Linked DNA regions of Rhodobium gokarnense. The protein of the gene in region 2 interacts with the protein of the main gene of each other region in a pairwise test. Links are inferred from orthologs where the notes say so. Each region holds a gene or a part of one and is shown on either strand. Other genes may lie near its edges. The genes, in order: secA and secG.

Region 1 (14,756 bases), on a different replicon or contig from region 2:
CCTTCGGCGGCGAGGGGCTTTCGGGCACCGGCCCGAAGGCCGGCGGGCCGCACTATGTGGCCCGCTTCATGCGCCGCGGCGGCGAGGCGGCCGGAGCGGCCGCGCCCGATGCGCCGGCACCGGCGCCGGAGGCAAAGACCATCGATGCGGGCGCCGTTCAGGCGGCGCTCGACAAGCTCGACACTGCGGTCTGGGCGGGGCGCGAGGACCGGGCCGCGGTGCTCGGCGAGGCGCTGTCGCGTTCCGGCGCGCCAGCCTCCGACGCGCTTGAGGCCGCGACCGGCATTGCCGCGACCATGGACCTGCCGGGACCGACGGGCGAAAGCAACCGGCTCTCCTTTCCGCCGCGCGGGCGGGTTCTCTGCCTCGGGCCGGATCTTGAAAGCCTGGCCGTGCAGACCGTGCAGGCGCTTGCGGCAGGCAATGCGGTCGTTGCCGTTGCGCCGGGCGCTCCCGGCTTCGTTCACGAGTTCGCGTCGCGGGGTGCGCCGATAGCCGGGCTCGACGGTGCGTTCGATGCGGCGGCCGTCGGCACCTTGACCGGCATCGGCGCGGTGGCGGCGACGGGCGACGGCAGCTACCTTGCCGCGCTGCGGCAGGCGCTCGCCGGTCGCCACGGGGCCATCCTGCCGCTGATCACCGAGCTGGTCGCGCCGGAGCGCTACGTGCTGGAGCGGCACCTTTGCATCGACACCACGGCGGCCGGCGGCAACGCCTCGCTGCTGGCGGCAAGCGGCAGTTAGGCGACCCGTTTCAGGCAAGGGGCGGCGCCGGCGTGCCGCCCCTGAAAATGCCGAACGCCCAATCCGGTCTGCAGAGCGCCTGTCAGGTGTATGTATCCGATTTATACGTTCGTCGTATTAAACGGATACAATCGCCGGTTATAGCCCTGCGGCCAGACTGCGCAGGGGTGGCCGGAGGTGTGGGGGTGCGCTGTGGTGCCGTCACGACCTCGTTGTCGGCGCGGCGGGCCATTGCCCTCGCGACCCGTCCTCAATCGAGCGTCCGCCGGAAACGCAACAGCGCCATGACGGCGTAGGCGAGAACGAAGGCGACCAGCACCCAGACCTCGAACGAGATCGCGCGCCAGTCCGCGCCCTTCAGCATGATGCCGCGCACAACGCGAAGGAAATGGGTGAGCGGCAGCACCTCGCCGAAGACCTGCGCCCATTCCGGCATGCCGCGGAACGGGAACATGAAGCCCGACAGCATGATCGAGGGCAGGAAGAAGAAGAAGGTGAGCTGCATCGCCTGCATCTGGGTGCGGGCGAAGGTGGAAAAGGTGTAGCCCAGGAGCACCAGGGCGATGATGAAGACGAGGATGGCGGCAAGGAGCAGCGCCAGCGAGCCGACGAAGGGGATGGAAAAAAGCAGCTTTGCCGTCGTCAGCACGACAACGACCTGCACCGCGCCGACGCCGATATAGGGCGTCACCTTGCCGATCATGATCTCCAGCGGGTTCGCCGGCATGGCGAGCAGGTTTTCCATGGTGCCGCGCTCGACCTCTCGGGTCAGCGCCATCGCCGTCATCATCACCATGGTCATCTGCAGGATGACGCCGAGAAGGGCCGGCACGATGTTGTATTGCGAGATGCCTTCCGGGTTGTAGCGGCGGTGGACGACGATCTCCAGGTTCCGGGTGCTTTCCTCCGCCGCCTGCAGTTCCTGTCCGAGCTCTCGGCTGAGCGCGCGGCGGGCGAGTTGGGGCAGGGCGCCGAGGGCGTTGGTTGCCGCGGTCGGATCGGAGGCATCGGCATCGACCAGGATCTGCGGGCTCTCGCCCCGCTCCACCCGGCGCGTGAAGTCGCTCGGGATGGTGACGACGAAGGCGACGTCGCCGGCAAGGATGAGCTCTTCGGCCTCGGCAATGCTGCCGACCACGTAATCGAAGCGGTAGTAGTCGGTGTTTTCCAGGGCCGAGACGACGGCTCGCGCATAGCGGCCCTGGTCGAGGGGGACGAGGGCGGCGGGCAGGCCCTTGGGGTCCATGTTGATGGCATAACCGAAGAGGAGGAGCTGCATCAGCGGCACGCCGAGCATCATCGCGAAGGTGATGCGGTCGCGCCGCATCTGGATAAACTCCTTGATGAGGACGGCGCCGGTCCGCGAGAGCGAGAAGAAGCGGTTCATTGCATGTTGTCCGTGGCCGTGCCCATGAACTTGATGAAGACGTCTTCCAGGCTCGTGTCGGCCGGGCGCACGGAATAGGCGGCGTCTTCCTCAAGCGGGCGGAGCGCGGCCTTCAGCCGGCCCGGATCGGAGCCGACCACATGGAGCGTCGCGCCGAAGGGGGCGATCTGCTCGATACCGTCGGTGTCCTGCAGCCGGCGCTGGACCCTGGCGAGGTCGGGGCCTTCCACGACATAGGTGATGAGGTTGGAACCGGCGACGATGTCCGCGACGGTGCCTTGAGCGATCAGCTTGCCGTAAGAAATATAGGCGATGCGGTGGCAGCGCTCGGCCTCGTCCATGTAGTGGGTGGAGACCAGCACCGTGAGGCCGTCGGCGGCGAGCTGGTGGATCTCGTCCCAGAAGTCGCGCCGCGCCTTGGGGTCGACGCCCGCCGTCGGCTCGTCGAGGAGCAGCAGCTTCGGCTTGTGCATGATGCAGGCGGCGAGCGCCAGGCGCTGCTTCCAGCCGCCGGAGAGCGTCTCGGCGAGCTGGTCGGCGCGGCTCGCCATGCCGAGGCCTTTCAGCGCCTCTAAGACGTGCTTCCTGCGCGGCTTCAGGCCGTAGAGCCGGGCGACGAAGTCGAGGTTTTCCGCAATGGTCAGGTCGCCATAGAACGAGAAATGCTGCGTCATATAGCCGACCTGGTGCTTGATGCGCCGCGCCTCGCGGATGACGTCGTAGCCGAGGACCGTGCCGGCGCCGGCATCGGGCAGCAAGAGGCCGCAGATGACGCGGATGGTCGTCGTCTTGCCGGAGCCGTTCGGGCCCAGAAAGCCGACGATCTCGCCGTGCCGGACCGTGAGGTCCACATCGTCCACCACCGTCTTGCCGGAAAAGCTCTTGGTGATGCCGGTGACGTCGATGGCGTTGGGCTGGTCCGCGCCGGGGGCGTCTGCCGTCATCGGGACGCCTCCGCGGTCTTCGGCTCGGCAAGGCGCACGTCGATGATCTGGCCGGGCCGCAGGCGGTCGTCGCCCTCGGGCGGGCGGGCCTCGACCAGATAGACGAGCTTCTGGCGGGTCTCGATGGAGTAGATCACCGGCGGGGTGAATTCCGGCTCGGCGGCGACATAGCTGACGGTGGCAGTGAGGTCGTCGGCGCAGCCGTCGCAACCGACGGAGAGTTTTGTGCCCGTCTTGATGTCGGCGATGCTTTGTTCTGGCACGTAGAAGCGCAGCTTGATGGCGCCGTCGGCGAGCATGGTGACGACGGCGCTTTCCGGCGCCGCGATCTCGCCGGAGCGCCTGAGGACGTCGAAGATGCGCCCGTTCGCCGGCGCCAGAAGCCGTCGCTGCTCCAGCTTCCAGAGGGCGGTCTCCAGGTTCGAGCGGGCCTGGCTCAGGCGCTCGTCGGCCGCCTTGATCTCTTCCTTGCGGGCCGGCAGGCGGGCGACGGCGAGATTGGCCTCGATCTCGCCGACCTTGGCCTTGGCGACGTCGTGGTTGGCCTCGGCCTCGTCGAGTTGTGCCTTGGAGGCATGGCCGCGCTCAAAGAGCTGTTTCTGGCGCTCGAAGGTGGCGCTCGCCTGCTTGGCCTGGGCCTCGGCGGAGCGCAGCGATGCCTCGATGGCGGCGATCTCCTCCGGCCGTTTGCCGAGCTTGAGGTCCGCGTAGCGCGCCTCCGCCTCGGCGACGCTCGCCCGCGCATTGTCGACGGCGAGTTTTGCGTCGTCCTTTTCCATGTCGGCGATCAACTGGTCCTTTGTCACCCGGTCGCCGCGGCCGACATGGACGTCGATGATGCGGCTTGCCTCGATCGGGGCGATGCGGGTGTAGTCGCCCTCCACATAGCCGGCAAAGACCGGCCCTGTGTCGGGCCCGCAAAAGGCGGCGATCTGGGCGATGACAGCGATCTTGCAGATCAGGTCGATCACGGCCTTTTCTCCTTTTCAGCGGCGATCCGCGCATCGAGCGTCGCGATCACCATGGTTTCGATGGCTTCGGCCTCGCGCGGGCCGATGGTCTCCCACTCCATGCGCAGGCAGACGGCGTCGCGGGCGGCGCGGAAGACAAGGATCTGGCCGACGAGGCCGAGGACGATGAGCCGCGTCTCCTCGCTGTCCGGATCGGCGCCGGTGGCCGCCGCCCACAGGGCGATGAGGCGGCCCGATATCGGCTCGATCAGGCCCCGGTAGAGGAGCCTCAGCGCCGGCGTCGGGTCGAAATATTCCCTCAGGATGAAGCGGGCCGGGGCCGCCATGGCCGGATCGGCGGCGATCAGCCGGGTCATCCGCGACAGCACCGCCGTCATGGCGTCGCGGGCCTCAAGGGGGCCTTGCGGTGGCGCCCGGTCGAGGACGACGGTGAGCCGGGCCTTGATGGCGCGGCCAAGCTCCTCGGCGCAGGCCCGGTAGAGCCCCTCCTTGCCGCCGAAATGGTAGGCGATGTTGGCGATGTTGACGCCGGCGGCCTCCGCGATCTCGCGCGTCGTCGTGGCGTCGAACCCCTTGCGGCCGAAGAGGACGATGGCGGCATCGAGGAGTTTCTGGCGGCCGGGGGAGGCGGGTGCGGTCTTGGCCGTGGGGGTGGCCTTCGTCTCAGCATCCATGGGGTCTTTTGTCCGTCTGCTCATCTCTCCGGCCCGGGGAAGTGGGCGCCCGGCGCCGCTACGCCTTTCCCATTCAGATGACGATATTCGATTTTTCAGAATCAATCAATCGTTTGATTGAGATCGTGGAAAAGCTGGGCGGGTTCGGGGAGGAAGGGGGCAGGAAGGAAGGTAGGGAGGGATGTAGGAAGGGATGTAGGAAGGGGAGAAGAGGTGCGTGGAGGGTGACGGATCGACCGGGGTGTTCGGACGGAGCAACGACGGTGTGAGGGAGCTTCTCGGGGAACGGGTCGGTGAGGCGGCGGGCAGAAGTCGCCGGCAGGACCATGGGGATGCATTTTTTGCTCCTCGTTTGCCCCCTCTCATGCGTCATTGCCGGGCTTGACCCACTGCTGTCCGGTTAAAGGCCAATGCACTCTGGGACCCACACGCTCTGCATCATCACCGGGCTTGACCCGGTGATCCATTCTGGCTGTCGAAACAATCGGTTGGCGCCGCATGGATTGCCGTGTCAAGCACGGCAATGACGTGGAGTGATTGGGACCGGGAGTGCGTAAGCCATGAGCCGGACAGTGGTGGCGCGCGCCCGTTCTTGACGCGGGGCGGGGCGTCGGGCTGCGCAACGCATGAGCCCGCCACGGTGCCAGACGATCGCGATCGTCGGCAGGTGATGGCGAATAAGAGCGATGGCGTGACGACGTCAGACGAGGCTCGCGAGCCAGGCGATGCGGCACCGAACAGGGCGGAGGGTGCATCAACGACGGCCGGCCTTCGCCGACCGAAAAGCAAAAAGGCGCGCAGCCATTTTTGGTGCGCGCCCTTTTTGTCTTCGGTGATCAGGACAGGCAGTGTTCCGGCCGCTCGCCCGCCCCTTACGCGAACTTGCCGTGGCAGTGCTTGTATTTCTTGCCGGAGCCGCAGGGGCAGGGCTCGTTGCGGCCGACCTTGCCCCAGGTGGACTGATCGCCCGGGTTGCGGTCCTCTTTCGCGACGTGTCTTGCGGCGACGCCGTAGGTGACCGGCTCCATCTGCTCCGGTTCCGGGCCTTCGACGAAGCCGTAGTCCTCGTCCATCATCGCCGGGTCGTCGTGGTAGGCGTACATCTCCGGCAGGTCCTCGTCGCTCGGCATTGCCGGCGTTTCCTTGACGAGCTCGACGCGCATCAGATTGCCGGTGACGACCTGGCGCAGATTGGCCAGCATCGCCTGGAACAGCTCGAAGGACTCGGTCTTGTACTCGTTCAGCGGATCGCGCTGGCCGTAGCCGCGGAACCCGATGACCGAGCGCAGATGGTCGAGGGTGGCGATGTGCTCGCGCCACAGGAAATCGAGGGTCTGGAGAAGGATCACCTTTTCCACGTAGCGCATGTTCTCCGCGCCGTAGCGGGCGACCTTGGCGGCTGCCTTTTCGTCGGCTGCCTTGGCGACGCGGTGCTCCACCTCTTCCTCGGCGATGCCTTCCTCGTGGGCCCATTCGTCGACCGGCAGGTCGAGGTCGAGCACCTCCTGCAGTTCCTGGCGCAGGCCCTTGACGTCCCACTGCTCCGGATAGGCCTTTTCCGGAATGTGCTTGAGCACCAGGTCGGCGATGACGTCGTGGCGCATGTCGGCGATGGTGTCGGCGACGGAGTCGTTCGACATCAGCTCGATGCGCTGCTCGAACACGACCTTGCGCTGGTCGTTCATGACGTCGTCGAACTTCAGGATGTTCTTGCGGACGTCGAAGTTGCGCGCCTCGACCTTCTGCTGCGCCTTTTCCAAAGCCTTGTTGACCCAGGGATGGACGATCGCCTCGCCTTCCTTGAGGCCCAGCTTCTGCAGCATGGAATCCATGCGGTCGGAGCCGAAGATGCGCATCAGATCGTCTTCCAGCGACAGGAAGAAGCGGGAATGCCCCGGATCACCCTGGCGGCCGGAGCGGCCGCGGAGCTGGTTGTCGATGCGCCGGCTTTCGTGGCGCTCGGTGCCGACGATGAAGAGGCCGCCGGCCTCGATGGCGATGTGCTTCAGGCGATCAACGTCGTCGCGGATCTGCTTTTCTTTCGCCTCGCGCTCCGGGCCTTCCGGCATGTCGGCCAGTTCGCTGGCGATGCGCATGTCGGGGTTGCCGCCGAGCTGGATGTCGGTGCCGCGGCCGGCCATGTTGGTGGCGATGGTGACGGCGCCGGGGACGCCGGCCTGGGCGATGATGTGGGCTTCCTGCTCGTGGTAGCGGGCGTTGAGGACCTGGAACACCATTTCCTTCTTGGTGCCCTGGTCGCCGTCGAACAGGACGGAAAAGTCGCGCTGGCGGAACCCTTCCTTCTTCAGCATCTCGGCGAGGATTTCCGACTTCTCGATCGAGGTCGTGCCGACGAGGATCGGCTGGCCGCGCTGCTTGCAGTCCTTGATCAGCTCGATGATGGAGGCGAACTTCTCGTGCGCCGTGCGATAGACCTCGTCGTCGTCGTCGACGCGGGCGATCGGCATGTTGGTCGGGATTTCCATCACTTCCAGGTCGTAGATGTCGAGGAACTCGTCCGCCTCGGTCAGCGCCGTGCCGGTCATGCCGGCGAGCTTGTCGTACATGCGGAAGTAGTTCTGGAAGGTGATGGAGGCGAGCGTCTGGTTTTCCGGCTGGATGTCGACGTGTTCCTTGGCCTCCAGCGCCTGGTGCAGGCCGTCGGAGAAGCGCCGGCCCGGCATCATGCGGCCGGTGAACTCGTCGATGATGATGACCTCGCCGCCCTTGACGATGTAGTCGCGGTCGCGCTGGAAGAGCTGGTGGGCGCGAAGCGCGTTGTTGAGGTGGTGGACGACGGTGACGTTTTCCAGGTCGTAGAGGGAGTCGCCCTTCAGGAGGCCGGCCTCCGACAGAAGCTTCTCCAGCTTCTCGTTGCCCTGTTCGGTAAAGGTGACGGCGCGGGTCTTTTCGTCGAGCTCGTAGTCGTCGGGCACCAGGTTCGGAATGAAGGCGTCGACCGTGTTGTAGAGGTCGGAGCGGTCCTCGATGGCGCCGGAAATGATCAGCGGCGTGCGCGCTTCGTCGATGAGGATGGAGTCGACCTCGTCGACGATGGCAAAGGCATGGTCGCGCTGCACCATTGACGCGCGCTCGTGCTTCATATTGTCGCGAAGGTAGTCGAAGCCGAACTCGTTGTTGGTGCCGTAGGTGACGTCGCAGGCATAGGCGGCCTTGCGCTCGTCGTCGTCGAGGCCGTGGACGATGACGCCGACGGTGAGGCCGAGGAACCGGTAGATCTGCCCCATCCAGTCGGAGTCGCGCTTGGCCAGGTAATCGTTGACGGTGACGACGTGGACGCCGCGGCCGGCAAGGGCGTTGAGGTAGACGGCGAGGGTGGCGACGAGGGTCTTGCCTTCGCCGGTCTTCATCTCGGCGATCTTGCCCTCGTGCAGGACCATGCCGCCGATGAGCTGGACGTCGTAGTGGCGCTGGTGGAGGGTGCGCTTGGCGGCTTCGCGTACGGTCGCAAAGGCCTCGACGAGGATGTCGTCGAGCTTGGCGCCGTCGGCGATCTGCTTGCGGAAGGCGTCGGTGCGGGCCTTGAGGTCGTCGTCGCTCAGCGGCTCGACTTCGGCTTCCAGCGCGTTAATGGCGGCGACCCGGGAATGGTATCCCTTGATCTTGCGGTCGTTCGCCGAACCGAAAATCTTGCGGGCGATTGAACCGAACCCGACCATTGGTGATCCTTTCTTTGCCTGCGGCCGGAAACAGCCGGTGCGGTCGCTGGCAAGCGCTATCTAAGAGCGGTGCATGAACGTGCCATGAAGTCGGTTCCGCGACTTCATGGCGGCCGGACTGCCGGTGGAGGCGGCCGCGACCGCAACGAAAAGGCGGCTCCGGACGGGCCGTGCGGAACCGTTCGACAGATAAGAGGGGGTCGGTATGTTGTCAACGCCACCGAATTCGGCATATCTGTCTGCCGCAAGCCCCGTGGAAACGGAATTGCGGCCCGTTTCCGAGCGAAAGGAATGACAATGCCATCCAGATCCCGCGTCAGCGCCGCCCTTTCGGCCGCTTTCCTGCTCCTTGCCACGCCTTCGGTGATGGTGCCCGCGAGCGCCCTTGCCGAGGATGCGGCCGTGGAGAACAACGTTCTTGCCAAGGTCGGTGACGGCGTCATCCGGGAGTCCGACCTCGCCTTTATGGCCGAGGACTTCCTCGCCGAGTTGCGCCGGGTGCCTGAAGACCAGCGCCGGCCGATCCTGGTCTCGGCCCTGATCGACATGCTGTTGATGTCCCAGGCCGCCGAAAAACAGGGCCTTGCCGAGAGCGAGGCGTTCAAGACGCGGATGAACTTCCTGAAGATGCGGGCGCTGCGCGACGCCTATGTGCAGGAAAACATCGCCGGCGCGATCGACGAGGCCGCGATCAAGGCGCGCTACGACAAGGACACCGCCGACTTCGAAGCGTCCGAAGAGCTGAAGGCGCGGCACATCCTCGTCAAGACCGAGGACGAGGCCAAGGACATCATCAAGCAGCTCGACGACGGCGCCGATTTCGCGGCGCTGGCGAAGGAGAAGTCGACCGGCCCGTCCGGCCCGAACGGCGGCGATCTCGGCTTCTTCACCAAGGGCCGGATGGTCAAGGAATTCGAGGACGCGGCCTTCCAGCTCGCCGCCGGCGAATACACCAAGGAGCCGGTGCAGACCCAGTTCGGCTGGCACGTCATCAAGGTCGAGGAGCGCCGCAAGCAGGAGCCGCCGGCCTTCGATCAGGTCAAGGACCGCATCCGCGAAAGCCTGATGCGCGAGAAGTACATCGAGTCCGTGGCCAAGCTGAAGGAAGACGCGACCATCGAACGGCTCGACGAAGCGGCCAAGAAGAGCGAATAGGCGCGCCATGGAGCTGACGCCCTCGCCGTTCGCGCCGGCCTCCTATCCCGAGCCGCCGGAGGTCGCCGGCGTGCGGCTGGCAACAGTCGCGGCCGGCATCAAGTACAAGGGCCGCACCGACGTGCTCGCCGTCGTCTTCGACGGCGGGGCCGAGGTTGCCGGCGTCTTCACGAAGTCGAAATGCGCCTCCGCGCCGGTCGACTGGTGCAAGCAGAACCTCGGCCACGGCCGGGCCGGGGCGCTTCTCGTCAATTCCGGCAACGCCAATGCCTTTACGGGAAAACGCGGTGCCGAGGCCGTGAAGCTTTCCGCCGACCAGATGGCGGCGGCGGCGGGCTGCACGCCTGAGGAGGTCTATCTCGCCTCCACAGGCGTCATCGGCGAGCCGCTCGATGCGACGAAGTTCGGGGCCGTCGTCGACGGGCTGGTGCGCGATGCGGTGTCCGGCCGGTTCCTGGACGCGGCCAAGGCGATCATGACCACCGACACTTTCGCGAAGGTGGCGACGGCGACGGCAAAGATCGGCGGCGTCGAGACGACGCTCGTCGGCATTGCCAAGGGCTCCGGCATGATCGCGCCGGACATGGCGACCATGCTGTCCTTCGTCTTCACCGATGCGCCGATCAAGGCGGCCGTACTGCAGAAGCTCCTTTCGCGCGGCGTGAAGGACTCGTTCAACGCCATCACCGTCGACGGCGATACCTCGACCAGCGACACGGTGCTGGCGTTCGCCACGGGTGCTGCCGCGACGCGCGGCGCGCCAGAGATTGCCGAGCCCGGCGACCGCCGGCTTTTCGCCTTCCGCAAGGCGTTTGACGGTCTCCTCCTCGACCTCGCCCACCAGGTGGTCAAGGACGGCGAGGGGGCGCGCAAGTTCGTTTCCATCACCGTTGAGGGCGCGACCTCCAAGGCGTCGGCCCGAAAGATCGGCATGGCGATCGCCAATTCGCCGCTGGTCAAGACCGCGATCGCCGGCGAGGACGCCAATTGGGGCCGCGTCGTCATGGCCGTCGGCAAGGCCGGCGAGCCGGCCGACCGGGACCGGCTGGCGATCTGGTTCGGCGACGTGCGCGTCGCCGTCGAGGGCGAGCGCGACCCGGACTATTCGGAGGCGGCCGCCTCGGCGGTGATGAAAGAGCCGGAGATCGCCATCCGCGTCGACCTCGGCCTCGGCAAGGGACGCGACACGGTGTGGACCTGCGACCTCACAAAGGGCTACATCGCCATCAACGGCGACTACCGGAGCTGACGGCACGTGGCCGATCCCGCCCTCGTCCGCCGCATCGAGGACGCCCAGCTCTCGGTCTGGCCGGGCGTCCGCACGGCGATCGACGGGAGCTGGATCGTCCGGATTTCCGGCGGCCACACCAACCGCGCCAACTCCCTCAACATTCTCGATCCCCATGACGGGGACGGGACGGACGAGCGGCTCGACTGGGTCTTTCGCCTCTATCGTCGCGCCGGCCTCGATCCGGTGGTCAGGGTAACGCCGCTGACGCCCGCGCCCGTCCTTGCCCGGACGGATGCGCTCGGGTTTGCGCGCTTCGGCGAGACGCTGATGCTGGTCCGCGACGCCCCTGCGGTGCCGGTCACGGAGGCCGCGACGCCGGCCCAGGCTGTCGAGGTCCTGGAGACGGCGACGGACGAGTTCCTCGGCGCTGTCGCCCGGTTCTCCAACCAGTCGGACCGGGAGCGGGCCGGCTTCTGGGCGATCCTGTCCGCGATGGCCGACGAGACCGTCTTCGTGCTCGCCCGCGACCGGGAGGGGATGCCCGCAAGCTGCCTGATCGCGGCGCTGCACCGGGATATTGCGACGGTCTTTGCGGTCGCCACCGACCCCGCCGCCCGGCGCCGCGGCCATGCGCGGGCCTGCCTTGGGGCGGCGTTCGCGTGGGCGGCAGGCGCCGGCGCCACGCTGTTCTGGATCGGCGTCGAAGTCGACAATGCCCCGGCGCGCGCCCTTTACGAAGGCTGCGGGTTCGCCGAGGCCTATCGCTATCACTACCGGCGGGCCCCCCGGCCTGCGGAGGAAGGGACCGGATGAATCTCCTTCTCGTCGTTGCCTGTGCGCTCATCGATGTGGACGGGCGGGTGCTGATCGCCCGGCGTCCCGAGGGCAAGGCGCTCGCAGGCCTGTGGGAATTTCCCGGCGGCAAGTTGGAGCCCGGCGAGCGGCCGGAAGATTCCCTGATCCGCGAACTCAACGAAGAGCTCGGCATCGACATCAATCCGGCCTGCCTCGCGCCGCTTACCTTCGCCAGCTACGCTTATGAGGATTTTCACCTTTTGATGCCACTTTACGTCTGCCGGAGATGGTCGGGAACGGTCGAGGCGCGCGAGGGGCAGGACCTGAAATGGGTGCGCCCGGCGCGGCTCAGGGATTATCCGATGCCGCCGGCGGACGAGCCGCTGATCCCGCACCTGATTGACCTGCTCTAGGCAATCACCTGCGGTGTCGCGGCCCATGCGCTGCGAGGCAGGAATGGCGGAAAAGACCTACCTTACGGTTTCAAAACGACAATTTTCCGATCTGCTACGGTGTTTTGCTGCCGACGAACGCGGCACGACCGCGATCGAATACGCGCTCGTTGCGATAATCACGGGCGTCATGGCGATCACCGCTATCAGCCAGTTGGGCACGGAGTTATCGGAAAACTACTTCGGGCGAATCCTGGAGATGTATCCGGGGTCCTCCTGAACGAAGCGGCTGCCCTGCAAGATTTCCGGCACACCGCGGCCATCGCGCCAATTCCGTCCTCGTCGTTACCGAAGTATTAAGTGCGATCCCGTATCGTCATCGGCGTTCGGCCGGCGCCTTGCGTGCTTGGCCGGCTGGTTTTCGTGTCGATGGAGTGTTCGCTCATGGGTCGGTTTCTTTCGGGCGCCCGCCGTTTCTGGCGCGATGAGCGCGGGATGGGCGCCCTTGATTTCGCGTTGATCTCGGCCTCGCTCGCGATGGCCCTGTCGGTGGGGTTGCTGGCGCTCGGCCTTGGTATTCAGCCGGCTAAGGAACGCCAATATGCGGAGGCGCCGGACGGCGTCGACATGCTGATCACCGGCTCAATCACCGCTGCCCGCAAGGACGCGGCGACGGCGCCGAGCGCGGTCACCTGCCCGCAACTGCCGCCGGTCATCCTGCGTCGCTAGGTTTTTCCGTATTGAGGGCATCGGCGAGACTTGCCCTCGCCGAGCCGGGCTTCAGCGGCTTTTGCTGGCTCTCGTCGGGTGCCCAGCCGGACAGCGAGATCACCTCGAAGGTGGCGCGGATGCGCCCGTCCGGATCGCTGAATTTCTCCGCATAGATTTCCGCCGCCCTCAGGAACAGGGCCTTCGGCGTCGGCGCCCGCCGGCGCTCGGCAAGGCAGTTGGCGGCGGCCATCGCCCGCAAGTCGCGGGCGAGGTCGAACAGCGTGTCGTAGCGCACGGTGAGGGCGTCGCGGTCGACGACCGGAAGGGCGAAGCCCGCCCGCTGCAATAGAGCGCCGGCATCGCGCACGTCCAGCGCCGGGGCAACGCGCGGGCTGATGCCGCCGGTGACCTCGATTTCGGCCTCGGTGAGCGCGATCCTCAGTTCGCTCAGTGTATCGCCGCCGATGACGGTGCCGAGGAACAGGCCGTCCGGCCGCAGCGCCTTGCGGATCTGGACGAGGGTTCCCGGCAGGTCGTTGACGAATTGCAGGGAGAGCGAGGAGACGACGAGGTCGAGGGACGATTCGGCAAAGGGCAGGATCTCGGCATCGATGGTGATGGGGATGCCCGGCGCCGGACCGCCTCCGGCGAGGTCGTCGGCGCGGATGAGCATGTCGACCTTGCCGGTTTCCAGGATGGCGCCCGTGGCCGCGCCCGCGATGCCGCCGAGGTCGACGGCGATGTCGAAGTCGCGGGTGACGGCCTTCAGCCTTTCGGCGAGGTCTTCGGCAACGATGCGGGCGAGGAAATCGGCCGGCTCGCCGCTGCGGGCAAGGGCCCGGCGGCGGCGCGTCTTCAGGAGTTCGCGATCAAAGACCCGGCTGTCGTCGGCCACACCTTCTCCTTTCGGCTTGCCGTTCCGTTGTGGTGGTTATGGGTCCGGGGAGCGCGATGGTCAAAGCCGATATGTCGATCGATGCTGCCGGCGCGGATGACGGAGACCGTTCTTCGCGCTATCGTTGTAGCATGATGCCGGATCCCGCCTTTGCCGATACTGCTATCGCGCCCGAACCGGGACGGCTTCGGCGTGCCGGCTCCGCGATCGGTTCCGCCGGGCGCGCGCTGTTCGATCTGGTTCTGCCGCCCGTTTGCATGGCCTGCCGGCAGCCGGTGGCGGTGGCCGATGCGCTGTGCGCGGACTGCTGGTCGCGGCTGACCCTGATCGACAAGCCCTATTGCGCCCGGCTCGGCATTCCGTTCTCCTACGATCTCGGCGAGGGCGCGCTCAGCGCCGAGGCGATCGCCGATCCGCCGCCGTTCGAGCGGGCGCGGGCCGCCGCCGTCTTCGACGACGTCGCCCGCGACATCGTCCATGGCTTCAAATATCGCGACCACACCGAGCATGTGCGCCTGATGGCGCGGCTGATGGCGCGGGCCGGGAGGGAACTCCTCATGGAGGCGGACGTCATCGTGCCGGTGCCGCTGCATCGCTGGCGGCTGTGGCGGCGGCGCTTCAACCAGGCGGCGCTGCTCGGGGCGGAAATTTCCCGGCTCGCCGGCGTAGCCTTCGACCCGCTCATCCTCCACCGCATTCGCGCCACCCAGCACCAGGTCGGGCTGACCGGCAGCGAGCGGGACCGCAATGTGCGCGGGGCATTCCGGGTGCCCGCGGAGCGGCGCCCGGCCGTCGCGGGCAAGCGGGTTCTTCTCATCGACGACGTGCTGACCTCCGGTGCCACGGTCAAGGCTTCGACCAGGGCGCTTCTTCGCGGCGGCGCACAATCGGTTGATGTACTTGTTTTCGCAAGGGTTGTCGGGAAGGAAACGGGCATAATATAAGAAAGAGAAGATATTGATCCCGGTTGCCTTTCCCGGCAGACCGGCCTGACGGAGACGTTGATGCCCGAAATCGTCATCTACACCCGCAAATTCTGCGGTTATTGCTCTTCGGCAAAACGCCTCCTTGCCGAAAAGGGCGCCGAGTTCACCGAGATCGATGCTACCTTCGACCCGTCGAAACGGCAGGAAATGATCAAAAGGGCGAATGGCGGCAGCACGTTTCCGCAGATATTT
Region 2 (14,380 bases):
GCTCGCCGGTGACGACCTCAAGGTCGTACTGGAAGTCGCTGGGGTTCTCTTCCGCGGCGAACACCTCGGCAATGCCGAGCGCGCCGTTCTCGTGGGTGGTGTTGCCGGGCGCCCAGAAGCCCTCGGTGCCGATGTGCTGGCAGCAGAACAGCGTCATGTCGGGCGAGCGCTCGTCAAGCGCATAGGCAAGGCGGACGCCGATGGTGGTCTCGGAACCGTCGGCCGCGACGGCCTTGCGCTCAAAGGGAAACACCGGCCCGCCGCCATAGCCGGCCTCGTCGAGCCTGGCCCGATCGGCATCGGCGTCTTCCGTCGTCAGCGCCAGCTTGGAAAAGCCCTCCGGACCGCAGCGGAAGCGATAGGCGTCGAAGCGGCGCAGGAACACGTAGCCCTTGCGGGCATGTTCTTCCATCTCGATGCGGTTGGCGACGGCAAGCGGCTCCAGATAAGTGCGGTTCTGGAAGAAGACGCAGGCGTTCTTGGTGCCGAAGGGATGCAGCGCATCGGGCGCGACGGTGAAGCCGAGGGCGCCCAGCCGCGCCCGCGCGATGGCGAGATCGCGGACCGGAAGAACCAGATGATCGATGCCGTGAACCATAGCTTACCGCCCTTCAGGCGACGTTCCATTGCGCGCGAATATGGCACCCTCGCGACTGTCCGGGCAAAAAGGGATCAGACCAGACGGCTTTGGGCCAGCGCCGCGGCGATGAAGGAGGCAAAGAGCGGGTGCGGCGCGAAGGGGCGCGACTTCAGTTCGGGGTGGAACTGGACGCCGATGAACCAGGGATGGTCGATGAATTCGACCGTTTCCGGCAGCACGCCGTCCGGCGACATGCCGGCAAAGCGCATGCCGCGCTCCTCCAGCCGGTCGCGATAGGCGCAGTTGACCTCGTAGCGATGGCGGTGGCGTTCGGAAATATCGGTGTCGCCGTAGATCGCGGCGATGCGGCTGTCGGCGGCGAGCCTGGCCGGATAGGCGCCGAGGCGCATGGTGCCGCCGAGATCGGCGTCGGTGCCGCGCTTTTCCAGCTCGTTGCCCTTCAACCACTCCGTCATCAGGCCGACCACGGGGTCCTCGGTCGGGCCGAACTCGGTGGAGCTTGCCCCGCCGATGCCGGCGAGCGAGCGGGCGGCCTCGATCACCGCCATCTGCATGCCGAAGCAGATGCCGAAATAGGGCACCTTGCGGCGGCGCGCGAAGCCGGCCGCCTTGATCTTTCCCTCCGCGCCGCGCTCGCCGAAGCCGCCCGGCACCAGGATGCCGTTGACATGCTCCAGGCGTGGCGTCGGGTCCTCCACGTCGAAGGTGGCGGACTCGATCCATTCGATGTTGACGTGGATGTTGTTGGCGATGCCGCCATGGATCAGCGCCTCGAACAGCGACTTGTAGGCGTCCTTGAGGCCCGTGTACTTGCCGACGACGGCGATCGTCACCTCGCCTTCCGGATGGGTGATGCGGTGGGAAATGGTTTGCCAGCGGGTGAGGTCCGGGGCCGGCGCACCCGTGTAGCCGAAGGCGTTCAGCACCTCGTCGTCGAGCCCCTGTGCGTGGTAGGCGATCGGCACGTCGTAGATCGAGTCCGCGTCGAGCGCCGGGATCACCGCCGATTCCCGCACGTTGCAGAACAGCGCCAGCTTGCGGCGCTCGGCCATCGGGATTTCCCGGTCGCAGCGAACCAAGAGGATGTCCGGCTGGATGCCGATGGAGCGCAGTTCCTTGACCGAGTGCTGGGTCGGCTTGGTCTTCAACTCGCCGGCACTCGGGATGAACGGCATCAAGGTGAGGTGGATGTAGACCGCCGCGCCGCGCGGCAGGTCGTTGCCGAGCTGGCGGATCGCCTCGAAGAACGGCAGGCCCTCGATATCGCCGACGGTGCCGCCGATCTCGCACAGGACGAAGTCGTACTCCTCGTTGCCGTCGAGCACGAATTCCTTGATGGCGTCGGTGACGTGGGGAATGACCTGGACGGTGCCGCCGAGATAGTCGCCGCGGCGCTCCTTGGCGATGATGTCCTGGTAGATGCGGCCGGTGGTGATGTTGTCCATCCGGTTGGCGGGCCGGCCGGTAAAGCGCTCGTAGTGGCCGAGGTCGAGGTCGGTCTCGGCGCCGTCGTCGGTGACGTAGACCTCGCCGTGCTGGTACGGCGACATCGTTCCCGGATCGACGTTGAGATAGGGGTCGAGCTTGCGCAGCCGGACCTTGTAGCCACGCGCCTGAAGGAGGGCACCGAGGGCCGCCGACGCAAGCCCCTTGCCGAGTGACGACACCACGCCGCCGGTGATGAAAACATACCGCGCCATGGGCGACCGTTATACCGTTCAGCTTGCCGATTCGAACAGCGTCGAATCGCGCGATCCAGAGGTTTCCACCGCGCCCCGTTGAAGGGCGCGGCGGGATGATGGGAAAAGCCCGGCTACTGCGAGTTCGGAACCTGCGGTCCGCTCGGCTGCTCGGGTGTCTGCAGCCGGTCGAGGAGGCTCGGGCCGCTGTCGCCGGACGGGGCAGACGGCGCGGCGGGCGGGGCCGCAGGCGCGGTGCCTTCGCCGGCCGGAGCGTCCGGCGTTGCCGGCGGCGTCGTCGGCTGGGTGTCGGTCGCCGGCTCTTCGGTCGTCTGGGTGCCGACCGCCGGGATGAGGTCGAAGATCGACGTCGGCGCCTCGCCCATGCGGGCGATCACCGTCAGGATGATCGACGTGGCGAAGAAGGTGGCGGCCAGGATCGCCGTCGTGCGGGTCAGGAGATTGGCCGTGCCGCGGCTGGAAAACAGGCCGCCGCCACCGCCGCCGCCGCCGATCCCCAGCGCGCCCCCTTCGGAGCGCTGCAGCAGGATGACGGCAACGAGGGCGATCACGACCATCAGATGGATGACGATGATGACGGTTTGCATACGTGTCCGGCTCGAAAATGTGCGGAAAGTTGAGCGCGTCTTACACCATAGCCGCGGTGCATGTCACCCCGGCGATCGCCTCAACGCGTGCCCCTCATATAGTGTCCGTGCGGCATTCGCAACACGGCAAGGCCCCGGCGACGCGTGCCGCCGGGACGGTCAGTGCCCCTGCCGTCGACCCCGCGGGGCCGGCGACCGCCTATTTGTAGGCGGCCAGAATGCCGAGGAAGTCGGCCGCCTTGAGGCTGGCGCCGCCGACCAGCGCGCCGTCCACATTGGCGACAGCCATCAGCTCAGACGCGTTCGACGGCTTCACCGAGCCGCCATAGAGGATGCGCACCTTGCCGCCTACGTCGCCATACATGGCAACGAGCTTTTCGCGGATGAAGGCATGCACCTCGGCGACGTCGTCGGCCGTCGGGGTGAGGCCCGTGCCGATCGCCCAGACGGGCTCATAGGCAACGATCAGGTTGGCGGCGGTGGCGCCTTCCGGCAGCGAGCCGGCGACCTGGGTGCCGACCACGTCGAGGGTCTTTCCGGCCTCGCGCTCGTCCTTGGTCTCGCCGACGCAGACGATGGCGACGAGCCCGGCGCGGTGGACGGCAAGCGCCTTGTCCTTGACGACGGCATCGCTCTCGCCGTGGTCGGTGCGGCGCTCCGAATGGCCGACGATGACGGCGGCAGCACCGGCGTCGGCGAACATTTCCGCGGCGAGGTCGCCGGTGTGGGCGCCCTTTTCCGCCGCATGGCAGTCCTGGCCGCCGACGGTGACCGGCGAGGCGGATGCCTTTTCGGCAAAGGCGGCCACCAGCAATGCCGGCGGGCAGACCATGGCATCGGCCTTTGCGGCGAGCCCCGCATCGAAGCCGTCGATCAGGGCGGCGAGTTCGCCGGCCGAGGCCTTGAGGCCGTTCATTTTCCAGTTACCCGCGACGAGCGGCTTGATTCCGGTAGTCGTCATAGCGCTTGGATCCCCATTTCATGGTGAGTCACCCGGTCCGCCCCGTCATCTATCAGAAAGGGCCCGAAGCACAAAGGCCGATGCCTTGCGGCGCGCCGACACGGTCTCTATGATCCGCGCGCTTCGGTGCCAGTGGATAAAAGGCCTCGGGCCACGACCCGATCGGGCAAGGCCGGCGCAGACAACGCACAACGGAAAGACAGAATGCTCGAAACCTTGCGGAAAAGCGCGACGGGTTGGGTCGCGAAGATTTTCATAGGCCTCCTGGTCATCAGCTTTGCGGTCTGGGGCATCGCCGACATCTTCCGCGGTTACGGAACGACGACGGTGGCGACGATCGGCGAGACCGAGGTGCCGGTCGAGATCTTCCGGACCACCTATAACCGTGAACTGCGCCAGCTCGGCCAGCGCCTGCGCCGCCCGGTCACGGCCCAGGAGGCCGCAGCCGTCGGCCTGCCGCAGCAGGTGCTGAGCCGGCTCGTCAACGAAGCGACCCTCAATGAGGAAGCGCGCCGGATGAAGCTCGGCCTGTCGGACGAAAAGCTGGCCGAGACCATTCGCTCCGACCCGAATCTCCAGGGCCTCAACGGCAAGTTCGACCGCAACCGGCTGCAGGACCTTCTGTTCTCGCTCGGCATGAACGAGGCGTACTACCTCGCCGAACAGCGCCGGCTCTCCACGCGCCAGCAGCTTGCCGGCGCCATCGGCGGCGGCTTTAGGGCACCGGACGCCTATCTGGAAGCGATCAACCAGTACGTCAACGAGGAGCGGACGATCTCCTACCTCACCCTGCCGACCTCGGCCGCGGGCGAGATCGCCGATCCGTCCGAAGACGACCTGAAGGCCTATTACGAGGCCAACAAGGCCGATTTCCGCGCACCGGAATACCGCAAGCTGACCATCATCTCCGTCAATCCGGAGACCGTCGCCGACCCCAAGAGCGTCGAGGAGGCGGACATCCAGCAGACCTACGAGACGTCGGAAGCCTATTTCACGCCCGAAAAGCGTTTCATCCGGCAGATCGTGTTCCAGGACAAGGCGGCCGCCCAGGCAGCGGCCGACAGGCTGCAGTCCGGCGCCAGCTTCGAGGACATCGCGGCGGAGCGGAACCTGACCGCCACCGACACGGATCTCGGCCTTCTCGGCAAGTCCGAAGTGCTCGACCCGGCGATCGCCGAGGCGGCCTTTTCCATGACGGAGCCCGGTACCAGCGGCGTCATCGACGGCCGGTTCGGCACCGTCATCGTCAACGTCAAGGAAATCCAGCCGGAACAGCGCAAGCCGCTCGCCGAGGTGCGCGACCAGATCGCCCTCGACATCGCCGTCAAGCTCGCCGAGGGCGAGGTGCTGCAGATGCACGACGAGATCGAGGACGCGCGCGCCGGCGGCGCCACGCTTGCCGAAATCGCGCAGCGCTTCGGGCTGACTGCCCGGACCATCGAGGCGGTCGATGCCACCGGCAAGGATCCGGAGGGCAACGACGTCCAGTTGCCGATCGCCCAGGAGCTTCTGCAGGCCGCTTTCGACAGCGACGTCGGCGTGGAGAACGACCCGCTGCAGCAGACCAAGGGCTTCGTCTGGTACGACATCCAGGACGTGACCCCGGCGCGCGATCGCACCCTTGAGGAGGCCCGCGACAAGGTGGTCGCGGCCTGGCGTGCCAAGGAACTCGACCAGCGGCTCAGCGCCAAGGTCACCGAACTCACCGAGCGGCTGAAGAGCGGCACGGAGCTTTCCGCCATCGCCGGAGAACTCGGCACCGAGGTTCGGACCGCCGAGGGCCTGAAGCGCAATGCGCCCAAGGACGGCGTCGACGGTGCCGTCGTCGCCGCCGCCTTCCGCGGCCCTGAGGGTGACATCGAAAGCGTCAAGCTTAGCGATGGCAGCCGCGTCCTCCTCAAGGTCACCGCGGTCGCGCCGCCGGTGTTCTTTGCCGAGGCCGCCGACATGCAGCAGATCCGCGAGCAGCTCAACGCCCAGATCTTCGGCTCCGTTCTGGCGCAATATGTCACCCAGATTCAGGAGCGGCTGGGCGTTACCATCAACCAGCAGGCGGTGGCCTCGACGCTGGGCCTCAACGACCTGCAATAGAGCCAACCGGATTTTTCGGGCGCGGCCCCGTGCTTGCGCCCGAATGCAGCTAAGGGATCTATCGCCGATGGCCGATTTCAAATCGCTGATCGCCAAGGTCGCCGACGGCAAGGCGCTCGACGCGGCCGAGGCAACGGACGCCTTCGAGGTGATCATGTCGGGCGACGCGACGCCCTCTCAGATCGGCGGCTTCCTGATGGCGCTGCGCGTGCGCGGCGAGACGGTCGACGAGATCACCGGCGCGGCCTCGACGATGCGGGCGAAGATGGTGCCGGTGACCGCGCCGGAGAACGCCATCGACATCGTCGGCACCGGGGGTGATGCCTCCGGCTCCTATAACGTGTCGACCTGCGCGGCCTTCGTCGTTGCCGCCGCTGGCGTTCCCGTCGCCAAGCACGGCAACCGGGCGCTGTCGTCGAAATCGGGCGCCGCCGACGTGCTGATGGCCCTCGGCGTCAATATCGAGCTGCAGCCCGAGGCGATCTCGCGCTGCATCGCCGAGGCCGGGCTCGGCTTCATGTTCGCCCCCTCGCACCACCAGGCGATGCGCCATGTCGGCCCGACCCGCGTCGAGCTTGGCACGCGCACGATCTTCAACCTGCTCGGTCCGCTCTCCAACCCGGCCGGGGTCAAGCGGCAGATGACCGGCGTTTTCTCTGAAGCCTGGGTCGAGCCGCTCGCCCATGTGCTCGCCAATCTCGGCAGCGAGCGGGCCTGGATCGTCCACGGCTCCGACGGCCTCGACGAGATCACCACCACCGGCCCGACGAGCGTTGCCGAACTGAAGGACGGCAAGGTGACGACCTTCACCATCACGCCGGGCGATGTCGGCCTGTCGACCGCAAGGCCGGAAGAGCTGAAGGGCGGCGATGCCGCGACCAATGCCGAGGCGCTCACTGCCGTCCTTTCCGGTGCGTCCGGCGCCTATCGCGACATCGTGCTGATGAATGCCGGCGCCTCGCTGGTCGTTGCCGGCGCTGCCGACGACCTCGTCACCGGCATCGAGAAAGCGGCCGCCGCCATAGACGGCGGATCGGCCAAGGCCACCCTTGACCGGCTGGTCGCCGTCTCCAATCAATAGGACCTGATGACCGATATCCTGACCAAGATCGAAGCCTACAAGCGCGAGGAAATCGCCGTCGCCAAGGCCAAGCTGCCGCCGGCGGACCTTGCCGCACGGCTTTCCGAGACCGAAGACCGCCCGCGCGGCTTCCTGTCCGCACTGAAGGAAAAGGTCGAGGCCGGTGAGACCGGGCTGATTGCCGAGATCAAGAAGGCGAGCCCGTCGAAGGGCCTGATCCGGGCGGATTTCGACCCCCCTTCCCTTGCCCGGGCCTATGACGAGGGCGGCGCGGCCTGCCTCTCGGTGCTGACCGATACGCCCTCTTTCCAGGGCCATCCAGACTTTCTGGGCGCGGCGCGGAACGCCGTCGAACTGCCGGTGCTGCGCAAGGATTTCCTCTACGACACCTACCAGGTCGACGAGGCGCGGCTGTGGGGTGCCGACTGCATCCTCATCATCATGGCCGCCGTCGACGACGCCACTGCAAAGGCGCTGGAAGAGGCCGCCTTTTCCCGCGGCATGGACGTCCTCGTGGAGGTCCATGACGACGCCGAGCTTGAGCGGGCGCTGAAGCTCTCGTCAAAACTCCTCGGCATCAACAACCGCAACCTCAAGACCTTCGAGACCACCCTTGAGACCAGCGAACGACTCGCCGCCCAAGTGCCGGACGACCGACTGCTGGTCGGCGAGAGCGGCATCTTCACGCCGGCCGACATCGCCCGGCTCGGCACTGTGGGCATCCGGAGCTTCCTCGTCGGCGAGAGCCTGATGCGCCAGGAGGACGTTGCCGCCGCGACCCGCGCGCTGCTTGCGCCGGTATCCGACGCCAGCCGCGCGGCGGAGTGACGCCATGGCCGACAGCGACCACCTCACCCATATCGATGCTTCCGGCAAGGCCGACATGGTCGACGTCTCCGACAAGGCGGTGACCGAGCGCGTCGCCGTTGCGACCGGCTCCGTGACCATGCTGCCGGAGACGCTGAAGATGATCCTTGCGGGCGACGCCAAGAAGGGCGACGTCATCGGCACCGCACGCATCGCCGGCATCATGGCGGCCAAGCGCACCCACGAGCTGATCCCGCTCTGCCATCCGCTGCTGCTGACCAAGGTTTCCGTCGACATCGAGCCGGACGAGAGCCTGCCCGGCCTCGTCGTCACCGCGACCGCCAAGGTCGGCGGCCAGACCGGCGTCGAGATGGAAGCGCTGACGGCGGCGAGCGTTGCCTGCCTCACGGTCTACGACATGGCCAAGGCCGTCGACCGGTTCATGGAGATCGGCGGCATCCGGCTTTTGGAGAAATCCGGCGGCCGCTCCGGCCACTGGCGCGCGCCCGAAAAGGGCTCTGGGAAGGATGGGGCATGAGCCTCCTTTCCGTCGAAGAGGCCCATAAGCGATTGCTCGACGGCATCGGGCCGGTCGGCACCGAGGTCGTGCCGCTTGCCGAGGCCAATGGCCGGTTCCTTGCCGAGGACGTCTATTCCCTGCGCACCCAGCCGCCCTTCGATGCCTCGGCCATGGACGGCTATGCGGTGCGCGCGCACGACCTTTCCAAGGTGCCGACGACGCTGCAGGTGATCGGCGAGGCGGCGGCCGGCCACGGGTTCGACGGCACGGTCAATCCGGGTGAGGCGGTGCGCATCTTCACCGGCGCGCCGCTGCCGGACGGCGCCGATGCGATCCTGATCCAGGAAAAGACGCGGCCCGGCGAGACCCTGGACACCGTCACCGCCCTCTCCTCCGTCCCGGTCGATGAATATATCCGCCCGGCCGGTCTCGACTTCGCCCTCGGCCAGAAGCTGCTGACCAGGGGTCGCCGCCTCGGCTATCGGGAGCTGGCGCTCGCCGCGGCCATGAACCACGACACGCTCAGGGTCGCAAAACGCCCGAAGGTGGCATTCCTTGCCACCGGCGACGAGCTGGTGCCGCCGGGCGACGAGCCGGGCCCGTTCCAGATCGTCGCCTCCAACGGCTTTGCCCTCGGCGCGATGCTCGCCGATCTCGGCGCCGAGCCCATCGATCTCGGGATTGCGCCGGACGCGGCCGACGTCATCGCGGACAAGGCGCGTTCCGCCATCGACGGCGGCGCCCATGTCCTCGTCACCCTCGGCGGCGCCTCGGTCGGCGACCACGACATGGTGCAGACGGCGCTCGGCGATATCGGCTTCGAGCTTGGCTTCTGGCGCATCGCCATGGTGCCCGGAAAGCCGCTGATCTCCGGCCATATCGGGCCGATGCGCGTGCTCGGCCTGCCGGGCAATCCGGTCTCCAGCATCGTCTGCGCGCTATTGTTCCTGCATCCGCTGGTGCGGGCGCTGCAGGGCGCAAGCGAGGTGCACAGCCGGGAAGAGACGGCGGTCCTCGGCGATCCGGTCGCAGAGAACGGCGAGCGTCAGGCCTATATGCGGGCGCGGCTCAGCTTCAGCCGCTCCGGCCATGTGGTGGCAACGCCCGTCTCGCTGCAGGATTCCTCGCTGCTGGCGACGCTCTCCGGCGCCGACGCCCTCGTCATCCGGCCGCCCCATGCGCCGGCGGCCGAGGTCGGCAGCCCGTGCCGGATCATCCGGCTATAGGGCCTTCACCGGGTTTTCCAGCGTCCCGATGCCGGCGATCTCGATTTTCACGCGGTCGCCGTCCTTCAGGTATTTCGGCGGATCGAAGCCCATGCCGACGCCGGCGGGCGTGCCGGTCGCGATGACGTCGCCAGGCTTCAGGGTGATGCCATTGGAGAGCACGGCAATCAGCGTCGGCACGTCGAAGATCATCAGGGCCGTGTTGGAATCCTGGCGCAGCTCGTCATTGACCCAGCATTTGACGCTGGTGTCGGCAAGGTCGACCTCGTCGGCGGTGACCGCCCACGGCCCCATCGGGCAGAAGGTGTCCTGGGATTTGCCGATCAGCCACTGGGTGTGCTGGAGTTGCAGGTCGCGGGCCGAGACGTCGTTGATAATCGTGAAGCCCCAGACGTGGTCCATGGCATTCTCGGGCGCAATGCAGCGCCCTTCCTTGCCGATGATGACGGCCAGTTCGGCCTCGTAGTCGATGGCGGTGGAGACGGCGGCATCGATCTCGATCGCCGCGCCTGGCGCGATGACCGTCTCCGGTACCTTGGAAAAGACGATCGGCGCCTTCGGGCCGTCGGCGCCGACGGGGGCGCTCCGAAAGCCCTGATTGGCCATTTCCGCGACGTGCTCACGGTAGTTCTTGCCGATGCAGAAGACGTTGCGGGCGGGGCGCGGGATCGGCGCGCGGAGTGTCACCAGCGACAGCGGCACAGTGTCGGTCACCGGCAGCTTTGCCCCGGAAAAGACGCAGCCAATGCCGGTCGCCTCGACCGTTTCGGCCGCAACGTCTAAGCGTTCCACGACGCCCTCGGCCTCCTTGACCCGCCCGACATGGCACCCGCCCTGCCAATCGAAAACCGCCAGTTTCATCGTCGTCGCCTTTCCGCCGCTTGCCGCCTCATGCCTCGGGACCGGCCGGCGTGCAATTGCCGATCGTCCCGGTTCCTTCGCTTCTAGCACGATGACGGGCGGTGGGAATACGGGGGGCGCTCTCTGCTTGCCGCCCTCGCCGGTTCGGCTATTCTCGCGGTCCCATGATCAAGCTCGACCGATACGACCTGAAGATTCTCCAGATCCTCCAGAGCCAGGGCCGGATTTCCAAGGTCCGGCTGGCGGAGGCGGTCGGGCTGTCGACCAGTCCGACATGGGAGCGGCTGAAGCGGCTGGAAGAGGCCGGCATCATCACCGGCTACCACGCCGACATCGACGCCAAGAAGCTGGCCCCGGCAACGACGGTCGTCGTCGAGGTCACCCTGGCGCAGCACCAGGCCGCGGATTTCGAGCGCTTCGAGGCCGCCGTTGGCGCCATTCCGGAGATCGTGGAGTGCCTCGCCACCGGCGGCGGCGTCGACTACGTCATGAAGGTGGTTTGCGCCAACGTCGACGCCTACCAGCGGCTCATCGACCGCATGCTGGCCGAGGATCTCGGGATCGAGCGCTATTTCAGCTATGTCGTCACCAAGCCGGTCAAGCAGGCGAGCGGCGTGCCGCTCGACGTGCTCAACGGCGGAACGGAGGCGTAAAAGCGCCTCGCCCCATCAACGAAGGGAGATTTCCAGGCGTACGGCGTCGCCGCGATAGATGCCGTCGCTGGCAAACATCACGCGCTTCTGGCGGGACAGCACGCAGCGGTGCATCAGGGCGACCGGCGAATTGACCTCGACCTTCAATAGCGCCGCGGTCTCCACGTCGGCGGTGCCGACGGTCAGCGTCTGGTGGGCCGCGCCGATGTCGTTGCCGGCGAAGTCCTGGACGAGGCTCGACAGCGCCTTGTCGTCGAGCCGGTCGGGCGGAAGGCGGCCGAAGATCTCCTCACCGATGAAGCCGGTGCCGACCATGTAGGGCTCGCCGTCGCGGATATGCAGCCGGCGCAGGGCGTGATAGCGCGGCAGGTGCGGGGCGTCGCAACTGAGGGAATCGGGCAGCCGCGTGACGATTTCCGACGACAGGGTCCGGATCGTGGCGTCGTCATGCGCGGTGCAACAGCTCGCCCAATCCATTTCCAGCCGATGCACCCGCGAGCGCACCGGCGCCCGGCGCACGAACGAGCCCTTGGCGCGGTGGCGCTCGACGAGCCCCTCTGCTTCGAGCTTGTCGAAGGCCTGGCGGATCGTCCCGCGGGCGACGCCGAATTCCTCGGCCAGATCGTCGATGTTCGGGGTCCGGCAACCGACCCGCCACTGGCCGGAAGCGATGCGGTTGCGGAACAGGGTGGCGAGTTGAAGATAGATGGCAATACGGCTTCGCTTCAGCGAACTCGCCGTTTCGTTTGCGTCCGATGACGCCGTCTGGTCGACCACAGCTTGTGATCCTTTCGAATTCGACATCCAGGGCGTGTGCGGGAGGGAAGGCCGAAAACGGCTCGTCGCGTCTTGCGCTCTGGCCTGTCGGTGCGCTCTTTCCTGCGCGTCAGCCGCCGGCTTTCGCCCGGCTGGCAGCGCGCCCAACAATACCGAGGATACGACCGCGCCGGCCGTTCGGATCAGCCATTCATCAATAAATCGGATATCTGGACCAAATGACGCATTCTTTTTTTGGAAACATTCGTTTTTGCGCCAGCCCCCGCGTTCGGCGCCCAGCCCTTCTGCACCTTTGGCGTGTGTTTTGCGCCGGCGCGGATGTGGGGATCGCGCCGGCTCAGTAGGAGCGCGGCAGGCCGAGTTCGTGGGTCGCGAGGAAGGAGAGGATCAGGTTGGTGGAGATCGGCGCTACCTGGTAGAGCCGGGTCTCGCGGAACTTCCTCTCGATGTCGAATTCCTCGGCAAAGCCGAAGCCGCCATGGGTCTGCAGGCAGACATTGGCCGCCTCCCAGGACGCATCGGCCGCCAGCATCTTGGCCATATTGGCCTCCGCGCCGCAGGACCGCTCGGCATCGTAAAGGCTCACGGCCTCGCGGCACATCAGCTCCGCGGCGCGCATGTTGGCGTAGGCCCGGGCGATCGGGAACTGCACCCCCTGGTTCTGGCCGATCGGCCGGTCGAAAACGCTGCGCTCCCCGGCATAGGCCGCCGCCCTGTCGAGGAACCACCTTGCATCGCCGATGCACTCGTGGGCGATCAGGATCCGCTCCGCATTCATGCCGGACAGGATGTAGCGGAACCCCTCGCCTTCCGTGCCGATGAGGTTTTCGGCCGGAACGCGCACATCGTCGAAGAACACCTCGGTGGTGGCGTGGTTCATCATGGTGCGGATCGGGCGGATCGTCAGGCCGTTTTCGAGCGCCTCGCGCATGTCGAGAAGGAACACCGACATGCCGTCGGTGCGGCGGGTACTCGCGTCCTTCGGCGCGGTGCGGGCAAGCAGCACCATCAGGTCGGAGTGCTCGGCCCGGCTGGTCCAGATCTTCTGTCCGTTGATGACATAGGCATCGCCGTCGCGCCGCGCGGTCGTCTTAATCGAGGTGGTGTCGGTGCCGCTCGTCGGCTCCGTCACGCCGAAGGCCTGGAGGCGCAAGGATCCGTCGGCAACCTTCGGCAGGTATTTTTCTTTCTGGGCGTCATTCCCGTGGCGCAGCACGGTTCCCATCACATACATCTGGGCATGGCAGGCAGCGCCGTTGCAGCCGGCGTGGTGGATTTCCTGAAGGATCGCCGCCGCCGCCGACAGCGGCAGCCCGGAGCCGCCGTATTCTTCCGGGATCAGAGCGGCGAGATAGCCGGCCTCCGACAATGCGTGAACAAATTCCTCCGGATAGGCGTTCTCAACGTCGAGCCGGCGCCAGTAGTCGCCCGGAAAGCCGGCGCAGAGCTGGCGCACCGCGTCGCGGATATCCGCATAGGGATCATCGAAAACCATGGGTGTTCCTCCAGGCTCTTTGCTCTTTTTTCGGTCGCACCATCGGGCGATCGACGGCAATTGGCAAGGCGGTGCGGCGCAACGGCGCTATGATGGTAGCGATGGACATCAGGCCGGGCATTACGTCCGACAAGAACGCGGATAGAGACAATGACCCTGGTCGACGACAGCCCCGAGGCCCCTCCCCGCTTCCTCGACGTCGTTTCCTTCGTCTTCGACGGCAAGGGCGGCGCGCGCGAAATCGCGGCCGACGATTTCCCGGAACACGCCTTCGCCGAGGGGGAAAGCGGCTTTGCCTGGCTGCACCTGAAGCGGGAGGCGAGCGCCACGCCCGCGCTCCTTGCCGCCCTCGACCTTGACGGCTACGTCACCGACGCGCTTACGGCGGAGGAAACCCGGCCGCGCTGCACCGTCCATGGCGACGGCGTCCTCATCAACCTGCGCGGCGTCAACCTGCACCCGTCTGCCGACCCGGAGGACATGATCTCGGTCCGGCTCTGGGCGACGGAGCGGCAGGTGATCGGCGTCTCGGTCCGCCCCCTGTTCGCCATCGGCGACCTCCTTGCCGCCATCTCGCGCGGCCAGGCGCCGGTCTCGGCCGGCGATTTCGTCGCCAAGCTGGCGCTCCGGCTCGCCGACCGGGCCGAGCCGGCCGTTGCCGACCTGACCGACGCTATCGACGACCTTGAGGACCTGTCGCTCGATCCGGAAGCGTTCGTGTCGCGCCAGGACCTTTCCGCGATCCGGCGCGCCGCGATCCTCCTCAGGCGCTATCTGGTGCCCCAGCGCGACGCGCTGTCGACCCTTGAGATCGAAGACCTTCCGTGGCTCGGCGAGCGGGACCGGGCACATTTGCGCGAGGCCGCCGACCGGGTCCTAAGGCTCGGCGAGGAGCTGGATGCGATCCGCGACCGGGCCCAGGTCGTCCACGACCAGATCCTCGACCAGCGGGCCGAAAGCCTCAATCGGCGCATGCTGCTTTTGGCCATCGTCACGGCGATCTTCCTGCCGCTCGGGCTC

The links.
Region 1: the proteins of secG (region 2) and secA interact in binary tests that used the Escherichia coli proteins (3 or more experiments, as listed by UniProt). The link is inferred for Rhodobium gokarnense from one-to-one orthologs.

Annotation. Positions count from the first base shown.
Region 1 is NZ_JAOQNS010000003.1:87,985-102,740, reverse strand. The notes cover bases 5,392-8,707. They hold secA (preprotein translocase subunit SecA), read right to left. Parts: upstream 8,400-8,707; coding sequence 5,592-8,399; downstream 5,392-5,591. Other genes in these bases: M2319_RS05630 (peptidylprolyl isomerase), read left to right, coding at 8,697-8,707. In the rest of the region: bifunctional proline dehydrogenase/L-glutamate gamma-semialdehyde dehydrogenase PutA, read left to right, coding at 1-743; M2319_RS05655 (ABC transporter permease), read right to left, coding at 994-2,130; M2319_RS05650 (ABC transporter ATP-binding protein), read right to left, coding at 2,127-3,074; M2319_RS05645 (HlyD family secretion protein), read right to left, coding at 3,071-4,042; M2319_RS05640 (CerR family C-terminal domain-containing protein), read right to left, coding at 4,042-4,719; more of M2319_RS05630, read left to right, coding at 8,708-9,554; bifunctional glutamate N-acetyltransferase/amino-acid acetyltransferase ArgJ, read left to right, coding at 9,562-10,803; M2319_RS05620 (GNAT family N-acetyltransferase), read left to right, coding at 10,810-11,598; M2319_RS05615 ((deoxy)nucleoside triphosphate pyrophosphohydrolase), read left to right, coding at 11,595-11,993; M2319_RS05610 (Flp family type IVb pilin), read left to right, coding at 12,037-12,252; M2319_RS05605 (Flp family type IVb pilin), read left to right, coding at 12,333-12,701; M2319_RS05600 (class I SAM-dependent methyltransferase), read right to left, coding at 12,685-13,578; M2319_RS05595 (ComF family protein), read left to right, coding at 13,713-14,522; grxC (glutaredoxin 3), read left to right, coding at 14,583-14,756. UniProt on the Escherichia coli protein: Required for protein export, interacts with the SecYEG preprotein conducting channel.
Region 2 is NZ_JAOQNS010000014.1:66,002-80,381, reverse strand. Bases 1,152-4,091 are described here. They hold secG (preprotein translocase subunit SecG), read right to left. Parts: upstream 2,889-4,091; coding sequence 2,415-2,888; downstream 1,152-2,414. Other genes in these bases: M2319_RS20585 (SurA N-terminal domain-containing protein), read left to right, coding at 4,054-4,091; tpiA (triose-phosphate isomerase), read right to left, coding at 3,088-3,849; M2319_RS20600 (CTP synthase), read right to left, coding at 1,152-2,301. Outside these bases: M2319_RS20605 (VOC family protein), read right to left, coding at 1-598; more of M2319_RS20600, read right to left, coding at 673-1,151; more of M2319_RS20585, read left to right, coding at 4,092-5,940; trpD (anthranilate phosphoribosyltransferase), read left to right, coding at 6,008-7,021; indole-3-glycerol phosphate synthase TrpC, read left to right, coding at 7,028-7,849; cyclic pyranopterin monophosphate synthase MoaC, read left to right, coding at 7,854-8,366; M2319_RS20565 (molybdopterin molybdotransferase MoeA), read left to right, coding at 8,363-9,574; M2319_RS20560 (fumarylacetoacetate hydrolase family protein), read right to left, coding at 9,569-10,435; M2319_RS20555 (Lrp/AsnC family transcriptional regulator), read left to right, coding at 10,603-11,088; M2319_RS20550 (GntR family transcriptional regulator), read right to left, coding at 11,104-11,865; M2319_RS20545 (acyl-CoA dehydrogenase family protein), read right to left, coding at 12,203-13,360; M2319_RS20540 (zinc transporter ZntB), read left to right, coding at 13,511-14,380. UniProt on the Escherichia coli protein: Subunit of the protein translocation channel SecYEG. Overexpression of some hybrid proteins has been thought to jam the protein secretion apparatus resulting in cell death; while this may be true it also results in FtsH-mediated degradation of SecY.